DNA from 2 places in the Acinetobacter sp. TR3 genome. Region 1 is predicted to be linked to the other one. Evidence: predicted binding sites of a transcription regulator. Region 1 holds the regulator's gene; the other holds the start of a gene.
The links. Region 1 encodes PhoB, which activates phosphate uptake and scavenging genes when phosphate is short. Its sites were predicted from a motif close to TGTCATNAANCTGTCATAA; they were not measured.

Region 1 (4,793 bases):
CAATCATGCGGGCTAGTGGAACCGTCAATGTTCCGATGATGATTAATATTCTGACCATTATTGTAATTGAAGTTCCTTGTGCCTATTGGTTTAGTTCGTTATGGGGCTTAACGGGCATTTGGACTGCTTATGCACTTTCTTTTGTGTGCTTATGCGTATTACAAGCCTCTTATTATCAGTTCTTTTGGAAGAAAACCAAGATCAAAGTCCTTATTTAAAAACTTCTTTGATCCTCAAATAAAAAAGCCATTCTCTAAGAATGGCTTTTTTTATGCTTGAAACTTACATCATTTTCGTTGCAAGTGCAGCAATACGTTGATAACCCGTCGGGAATAGACGTTGGAAAGAATCCACAATACGAGCATCTGTTCCAATTAGCAGACGGCGTTTATCTTTCAATACTGCATTTAAAATCTGACGAGCAGCTTCTTCTGGCGGTGTACGTAAAAATTTATCAAACTGCTTGATCGATTTATTTGGATCCATGCCCAAGCTCTTTAAGCTGTCATTCATTTTAGCAGCTTTTGCGATATTGGTACGGATACCACCTGGGTGTACGCAAAGAGAACTTACGCCACTCTTTTCAATATCAAGTTCTTGACGTAATGATTCAGTAAAACCACGTACCGCAAATTTTGTTGCATTGTATGCAGATTGTGTTGGTTGCGAAGTTAAACCAAAAATACTTGAGATATTAATGATATGACCATCTTTGGTTTGCTTAATGAATGGTAAGAATTCTTTGGTGCCGTAAACCACGCCCCAGAAGTTAATTCCCACGATCCACTCTAAATCTTCATAGCTTGCGCCTTCAACAGTTGAGCCAAGTGCCACACCTGCGTTATTGAAAATCATATTCACTGAGCCATGATCTTGAACAGTTTCTTGCGCCCATTGCTTCACCGCTTCACGGTTAGACACATCAAGCACTTTGGTCGTTACTGTGATTGGGTTCTGTTTTACCAACTCAACAGTTTGCGCTAATCCTTTCTCATTGATATCGCTCAATGACAAATGGCAACCTTGTTTAGCCAATAAAATTGCCAATTGTTGTCCAATCCCAGAACCTGCACCTGTGATCGCTGCGACTTTATTTTTAAAATTTTTCATTGCCTATCCTTTGTATTGCGAATGATATGCACACATTTGTCTTGATCATGTGCAGTTTAAGCTATAACCAATATAATTTTGACAATATGGGTTGTCAATATAGTACACTACAGCTTTAAGACAAATGGCAATAACCAACATATTACTTGTCATATTAGGTCTATTTACATTTCATGACGTAAGATGTTTAGACACGATGAAATAAGTTTTACGAAATTTAGTTATTCTAAATTCGCAAGACCTGTTTAAAATGCAAATAAATCTTAGATATACGATTTAAAGACTTTTTAGGGAACGGTTTTTCCATGGCAACTGAAGATCTAGCGACACGCAAGAAAAATAATACCGAAGCGAAAGAGCGTCAGTTTAAAGGTCTCTCTTTAACTGAACGCAAAGAAGTTCGCCGCGAAAAGTTGATTGAAGCAGGCATTGCAACCTATGGTACACAGGGTTTTTTTTCGGTCACTGTCAAAGATGTCTGTAATGAGGCGAAGCTGACTGAGCGTTATTTTTATGAATCATTTAAGAAAAGTGAGGAACTTTTCCAAACGGTATTCTTAAGAATGATTGGCAAAATGCAAAATTGTTTAACCCAAGCCGTGCTGATGGCTGCGCCTGAACCTAAGAATATGGTCACGGCAGGTTTATCCGCATTATTAAGCGCAATTAAAGATGACCCTCGTATGGCACGAATTATTTATATCGATGCCATGTTGGTACAAGATTTACATAATCAGGCGACGATTCAAGAAACCTTGACTCAATTTGACCGAATTATCCAAGCTTTCGTGATGATTACCATGCCGAATGCACCTCAAAGTGGTGAAGAAGTTTCATTAATGGCAACAGGTTTAAATGGTTATGTGACGCATATTATTATTCGTTGGGTTTCCGAAGGTTTTAAACAGCCCTTAGAAGATGTGTTATCTGCTTGTTGTGCTGTTTTTTTATCATTTATTGAAACCACCTCACAAAAAAATTAAAATCCTTTTACAGTTTTGTGACGAACACAATAAAAAGGTTTCAATGGTATTAACCAAATGAATTGATTTGTTTTATTTACAAACAACTTGTCATCATTTGGTCACTACTCTGCCCTAGAATTGTCACAATTTATTGCTAAATTCGACTTTATTAACTCTTTTGCAATGATATTGTCATAATTAATCTTTGTAATAAGCCTGTCATAACAACAAAACGGTTCACCGTTACAGATTTTAAGGGTATTGCGCAGTGAAAGATGACTATATTTTAATTGTCGATGATGAGCTACCGATCCGCGAAATGATCCATACCTCTTTGGATATGGCAGGCTTCCAATGTTTACAAGCTGAGGATGCCAAACAAGCGCATCAGATTATCGTCGATCAGCGTCCTGCTCTTATTTTGCTGGATTGGATGCTACCGGGTGGTGTCAGTGGTGTAGATCTATGCCGTCGCCTCAAACGTGATGAAAACTTGGCAGAGATTCCTGTGATCATGCTCACTGCACGTGGTGAAGAAGACCATAAAGTGCAAGGACTTGATGCAGGTGCAGATGATTATATGACCAAACCATTCTCTACACGTGAATTGGTTTCTCGTATCAAAGCTGTGTTGCGTCGTGCAAATGCACTCAGTGGCGAGAAAGTCATTGATGCTAATGGCTTAATGCTCGACCCAGTCAGCCAGCGTGTGAGCTTTGGTAACAGTATTCTCGATATGGGTCCAACCGAATATCGTTTATTGGCTTTCTTTATGACACACCCTGAACGTGCGTATACACGTGCACAATTACTGGATCAAGTGTGGGGCGGTAATGTCTATATCGAAGACCGAACCATTGACGTGCATATCCGACGTTTACGCAAAGTCTTAGAACCTTTTGGCGTAGATCGTTTTGTACAAACAGTACGTGGCACAGGCTATCGTTTTTCTACACGAGCTGATTTAGCAGCAGGTTAAAATCCTTTATGTATGAACCTTATCCCGTCCCTGAACTGGCACGTGAACATCAACGTTTCCGTGACAGCAATTTATGGACGTTTGCAAAACAAGATCTAAGACTGCTACTTTTTTTCTTATTGATTGCGAGCTTAATTGGATTCGGGGTTGGATACTTTTGGAGCTGTATTTTTGTCGCGTTCGTCGTTTTTTTTATACTCCAACTCCGCTCACTGTATTTAGTCAATGAGTGGATTTCAAATCGTCCCTATGATGTTCCCCCAAATCTAAGCGGTATTTGGGGTGCATTATTATTTAATGTCTATCGAGCGCAGCGACAAGAACGTATCGTTCAAGCCGAAATGGTAGGTTTGATTGATCGTGCTCAATCATCTCTGGTTGCATTGGCGGAAGCTGTTGTTTTGATTGATGACCAACATCAGATTGAATGGTGGAATCCTGCTGCCGAGAAGTTATTGGGCATCAATCCTTTGGATCGTGGACGTAATTTACTGGCTATTTTGCGTCAACCCAGTTTTATTGAATATTTTAATCATATCGATCAAGCACCTGATGGTATCCGTCTACAGGCTCAAATGGACGAAGACCGATATGTGCAAGTCAAATTAACTCGCTTTGGTGGCGAAAGTCGCTTATTGGTGGCGTATGACACCACTCGCGTACATAATCTTGAACAAATGCGTAAAGACTTCGTGGACAACATTTCTCATGAATTACGTACACCTCTCACCGTACTGAGTGGTTATATCGAAACATTTATCGATCAAGATGACATTACTCCTCGCTGGAAACGTGCTTTCACTCAAATGCAATCACAAACCAAACGTATGAATGCATTGGTGAATGATTTATTGCTTTTATCCAATTTAGAAAACAATAAAAAAGTCGCAAAAAATCAAATTATTGACATGGCAAATTTGATGAATCAATTATTTGATGATGCGCGTGCTTATAATCTCGATTATGGTCATACTTTAAATTTAGATATCGACAGTCATTGTGATTTAATCGGCTCTGATATGGAAATTGCTAGTGCGTTTAGTAATTTAATCACCAATGCAATTAAATACACGCCGAAAGGCGGCATTATTACGATTGGCTGGCATGAAGATGGCGATCACGCTTACTTTACCGTACAAGACAATGGAATTGGCATTAATCCAAAACATCTACCCCGTTTAACTGAGCGTTTTTATCGTGTTGACAGCGCACGTAGCCGTCAGACAGGGGGAACAGGTTTAGGCTTAGCAATTGTCAAACATGTTTTAATGCAACATGGTGCCCATTTAGAAATTAGCTCCAAAGAAAACGAAGGCTCAACCTTTACCGCTGTCTTTCCCAAAGAACGTTTGTATCGTATAGGTTAAAATAGAGGGAGCTAAAATTGCTCCCTAAATATTTAATATTACAATTTAATTACAATAATAATATAATAATATTCTGATTAATTTCACCGCTTACACATTCTTCTTTAGACGTAATATATTTTATGAATTCTCATTTCTTTCGTAGTTTCGCCTTTCTCCTAGGCTTAAGTAGTTCATTTTCAGCGATCGCAATGCCTACTGATCCATTGATCGGTACTTGGAAAGTGGTAGATGAACGGAGTGGTTCTTATCTATCGGATATTGTGATCAGACGTAATTCTAAAACTGAACAATACAGTGCTGTCATTGTGAAAATGTATCCTCAAGGCAAAGAGGCGATTCCTACACTATGCACCCCTTGTACTGGTGCTT
Region 2 (4,793 bases), 1.5 Mb from region 1:
GGTGACTTTTTATAAGTTGCATTGGTTAACTTATATGATTGCTAAGTTTCTCGTTAAGATTCCATACTACTCTTTACCTAATATCATTGCAGGTAAAAAAGTCATCCAAGAATTAATTCAAGCTGATGCAACACCAGAACACCTTGCTTCTGAAATTGAAAAATTAATGGATAATGAAACAGCACATATTCAGATGATGCAACATCTAAGTATGCACAAACAATTAATCTCAGGAGATACTGAAAATCCTGTTGATGCAATTCTGAATTGTTTAAAAACAAATTAAGTTAAAAAAGGTGGCATTTCAAATGCCACCTTATCATTTACGCTCGTAGAATCATTTCATAGCCTGTGTATTTACGAATATTGATGACACCAATATCGAGTAATAAATATTGCCCCTTAATGCCATGTAAAACACCACGAATTTTGGGTGTTTTATCTAAATTTAAGGACTTAATTTTTTCTGGATATTGTTCAACTGGGTAAATAAATTCTTTAGGCAATTCATGTTCTAAAAATTCAAGTTCTTCATTGAATTCTAAGTTTTGGCTAAACTCATCTCGAATCGTTTGAATTTTTGGTGCAAATTCTTCCAAAATCTGGTCACGTTGCTCAATTAAATTCAATGGTTCAGCCTCACCTTTAAGAAGCTTACGCCAATCCGTCTTATCGGCAATTTGTGTACCAAATAAAGTTTCTAAATGACCAGATAAACGGCGTGAACCAACTTTTAAAATGGGTAAAGCTTGGGTTGCACCTTGATCTAACCATCGAGTTGGCATATTAACGATACGAGTAATTCCAATTTTTAGTGCACTTGAATTGGCTAGATACACAATATGGGGTTGGAAACAAACCTTGTGTGCAAATTCATCTTCACGACAAGTTCCAAGATGATAATGGCAAGTCTCAGGTTTCATAATACAAAGATCACATTCAGCTTTGGTCTTGAAGCACTTGAAACAGTGACCTTGGGAATATGATTTTGGAGTCTTTGCACCACACGAAGTACAAAAAATATTTCCAGTCCATTCAATTTCTAATTCTTGACCTAATACGAAGGGTAGATCAGTTTCTGAACGATCTAATATAAATTTATATTCAACATTTGCCTTGCTGGTTGGTTGATCAGTTACACTATGCGTTTTGAGCGCTGCGTGCATTTTGTGACAAATGCCTTGTAGTTCCATCAATAAACTCTCATCTTTCTCAATCAAGGGTTGCAGTTATGGCTGAACAAAATGTCATCACTTCTATGCTAGAAGATTTATCTAAAGAACAGCCCATTCATACTGCACTTTGTATCGGTCAGCAAATTGATCAAAATGCTGAAATTCAATGGCATCATTTTAACGTAACTGACTTTTTAAATCTGCCATTTACACAACGTTATGATTTAGGTTTTGTATTATTTGATACAGAGCAAATGCAAAACATCACTGAAACACATAAAGCGCAGCTTTTAGTGAAGTTACGCGACTTAATGGCAAAAAGGATTGTTGTTGTTAGTAAACGAAACGATGAAAAGCTATTGCGTTCACTAGGTTTTACTCAACTTATTGATAAAACTACTCATGATAGTGATTTTGCTCTATGGCAATTCAATATTTTAACTTACAAACATGTTCCTGATTGGTTTAACTCTAAATTTTGGGCAAATCCAGAAAATTGGAATAAATTTCGTTGGTGATTTCTTAGAGTTTACTGCGGCTCTGAATAAGCCGCAGTTATAAAATAATAATAAACTGATGAAATGTTCTTGCAAATTTTAACACTTTAACTTTGTTTTCATGTTGAAAAGCAGCGTATGCTTTTCGAATAAATAATTCTAACTGGAATATAAAAACCATGACAGATTTGACAAATATCGTAGAGATTTTAGCGAAACAGGCTTTAGGCGGTCAGCAACAATCTGGGCAAAATAGTGGTGGTTTAGGTGGAATTTTAGGCTCTGTTTTAGGGCAACTTAGTGGTCAACAACAAAATAATCAAAATCAGCCGCAAAGTGGTTTAGGTGGAATCCTAGGTTCAGTTTTGGGTCAGTTAGGTAGTACGAATAACAATACATCTCAGACAAATAGTAATACTAGTGGGAACACAGCCCAAACATTATTAATAGCCGTATTGCCGTTGGTTCTTGCTTGGATTCAAAAACAGGGGGGCTTACAAGGGGCATTAGATAAGCTAAAAAGTACAGGTTTATCCAATCAGGTACAGAGCTGGGTCGATCCTCAACAAGTAAATGCTCAAGATGTTCCAACCCAAAATATTCAAAGCTTATTTGATGATCAAGATATCGAACAGGTTGCTCAACAAGCACAAGCGCCAAAGCAAGAAATTTACAGTGCGATTGCGTCTGTATTACCTCAAGTGATTGATTCTTTGACTCCGCAAGGAAGTAATACCAATCCCCAAGAAGCAAATCAAGATATTCAACAAGTATTGAATTTGGTGAGTGGTTTTTTTAAAAGATAAGTATAGAAAAATAAAAGGGCGAAACGCCCTTTTATTTAACATTTGAAATAAACTTCTGATTAGAAGTTATATTCCATACCTAAACCAATAACAGTTTTCTTGTTGTTGTCTTTCTGCCAGTCAATTTTTTGTTGAGCAACAACACCGTAGAAACGAGCTTGTTTATTCATCTGGTAATCTGCACCTAAACCATAAAGATCTTGTTTACGATCATCACGACCATCAGCTTCAGTTTTCGCAGAGATATATTCTGCTTTTAACTTCACTGGTGTAGAAGGGATGATATATGCAGCCGTTACACCAAAAGCATTTTCTTTTAAGCCTTTAAATGAATTATTAGTGACTGTGTCTGGTTTCCCAGTTTCTTTAGTCGTTGTGATGACAGCCACAACATCATCTGTAGGCTTAGCTGTTTGCCATAATGCGCCAAATACCAAACCATCAACACCAATTGGGGTAAAGTCTAAAGAGCCTGTAACACGAACGGCATCAGCATAAACGCCAGTTAAGTTATGTGCACTAAATTTAGTTGCTACAGCACGGTTTGCAGCAACTGCCGCAGCTAAACCGACATCTTTATTTTCATACGTTAAAGATGCTGAAACACCATCACCAAAACCATCACGCGCATCTTTTAAACCATAGTTTGTAACTACAGTTATTTCTTTAGTAACGCCAGCTGTTGAAGTTGTAGATGTTTTTGTAGTTGCAGATGTTGCTGCATTTTCACCTTGCTGGAACATGATGTTAAATGCTAAACCACCAAGTAATTTCTTATCAGTTTCAAAACCGATTACGTTATTTAAACGATCTTCACCAGCTAAAATAGCAGTCATATCTAGTTCGTTGTGATCGTTGAAAATATCTTGGTTATTTCCAGCAGCAGTTTTTAAGTAAGAATCAAAACGACCAACTTTCAACGTTGCAATACCATCAGCTTTAAGGCCAATGTAACGGTTACGCATACCAAGATCTGTACCATCACCGTCAGTATTTACTTGCCATTCAGCTAAATAAACTGCTGATAAATCATTCGTTAATTTTTCATCACCTTTCACACCAAGACGAGAAGCATTTGAGTTAATTTTTGTTACGCTTTCATCTTTAAAGCCATTTTTGTCGATTTGATCTAAAGTCACATTGAGCTTACCATACAATGTAGGTGCTGCTTGCGCTGCATTCATGGCTAAAGTTGCTACAGTAGCAGCAAGAAGCAATTTTTTCATTGAGATTTCTCCAAACACTTTTTGTAAATGGCTGATGCCTTAGTTACTGTTATAAGCTTGCTTGTGTACATAAAGTTACACAGCTCACTGACTTGTATGCAGTATCGGCAAACTTTGTGACAGATAAGTGAAAGAAAAATGACAGTTTGATGACGATTCATATTTAGTAATAATTATATTTGTTCTTGATTTTTATATATTTAATAAATAAAAATGGGGCGAAAAGCCCCATCATTTAGATAATTTTTTGCTTACAGCACTGCTTTAATCTTTTCAGCAAAGGCTTTAATCATTTCCTGATCACCCATTTGTGCTGCATGACGACCAAGTTCATGAACTGAGCTAGGAATCAAATGAAAGTGCACATGTGGAACTGTTTGCCCAGCTGCAGCTCCTGAAAGTTGCATTAGTACGATCCCTTTAGCATCTAAAGCGGTTTCAATTGCTTTAGCTATCTTTTGAACAATTTGAATCGTATAGGCTGCTGCATCAGCAGGTAAATCCATCAAAGTAACAGCAGGTGTTTTAGGAATAACTAAAGCATGACCATCTGCTTGAGGCATAATATCCATAAAAGCGAGAACCTGATCATCTTCATAGATTTTGATTGCAGGTAGTTCGCCTCTTAAGATTCTTGCAAAAATATTTTGGTCATCGTACGCCATGATTAGTCCTTTAATATAATGAGATGAGAAATTTTGCTTTTCAGACAATAATAGAAAATAAACTGCTAAGACTTAAAAATAAGGCTTTTATTTGCAATTTAATTCTTTTTGACGCTCTTTAATTTCATCTAAGCGTTGTTGCTCTCTGTCAGAAAATTTAGGCTTTGTTGTATGGCAGTTTTCATTACCATATTTAGCCTTGGCATCTGCATCTTTAAAACAAAATCCTTTAGATGCATAGATGAGATTATAGTCATCTTGCAACTTTTTACATTCTTGTTCTGGTGTAGCTGCTTGAAGGTTAAAACCTGTAAGGCTTACCAATCCAGCAAAAACTGCAACCGCAAACTTATTCATGAGGTATTCCTCTAGTTAAAAGGCATGAACTCAAAGAAATTAAGAAAATATGTCTATTTTCACGATT

Region 2: a site for PhoB is predicted at 3,841-3,859, ahead of O1449_RS07720 (porin). Genes of this name have one in related genera too.

What each region holds. Positions count from the first base shown of each region.
Region 1 is NZ_CP114264.1:3,146,606-3,151,398, forward strand. It holds gene O1449_RS15100 (MATE family efflux transporter) at 1-218, shown strand, start outside; gene O1449_RS15105 (SDR family NAD(P)-dependent oxidoreductase) at 283-1,110, opposite strand; gene O1449_RS15110 (TetR/AcrR family transcriptional regulator) at 1,416-2,093, shown strand; gene phoB (phosphate regulon transcriptional regulator PhoB) at 2,344-3,054, shown strand; gene phoR (phosphate regulon sensor histidine kinase PhoR) at 3,063-4,421, shown strand; gene O1449_RS15125 (DUF2147 domain-containing protein) at 4,544-4,793, shown strand, end outside.
Region 2 is NZ_CP114264.1:1,636,965-1,641,757, reverse strand. It holds gene lpxB (lipid-A-disaccharide synthase) at 1-286, shown strand, start outside; gene O1449_RS07735 (DUF2797 domain-containing protein) at 324-1,193, opposite strand; gene O1449_RS07730 (DUF6231 family protein) at 1,232-1,693, shown strand; gene O1449_RS07725 (YidB family protein) at 1,852-2,478, shown strand; gene O1449_RS07720 (porin) at 2,538-3,704, opposite strand; gene O1449_RS07715 (HIT family protein) at 3,956-4,369, opposite strand; gene O1449_RS07710 (YARHG domain-containing protein) at 4,457-4,726, opposite strand.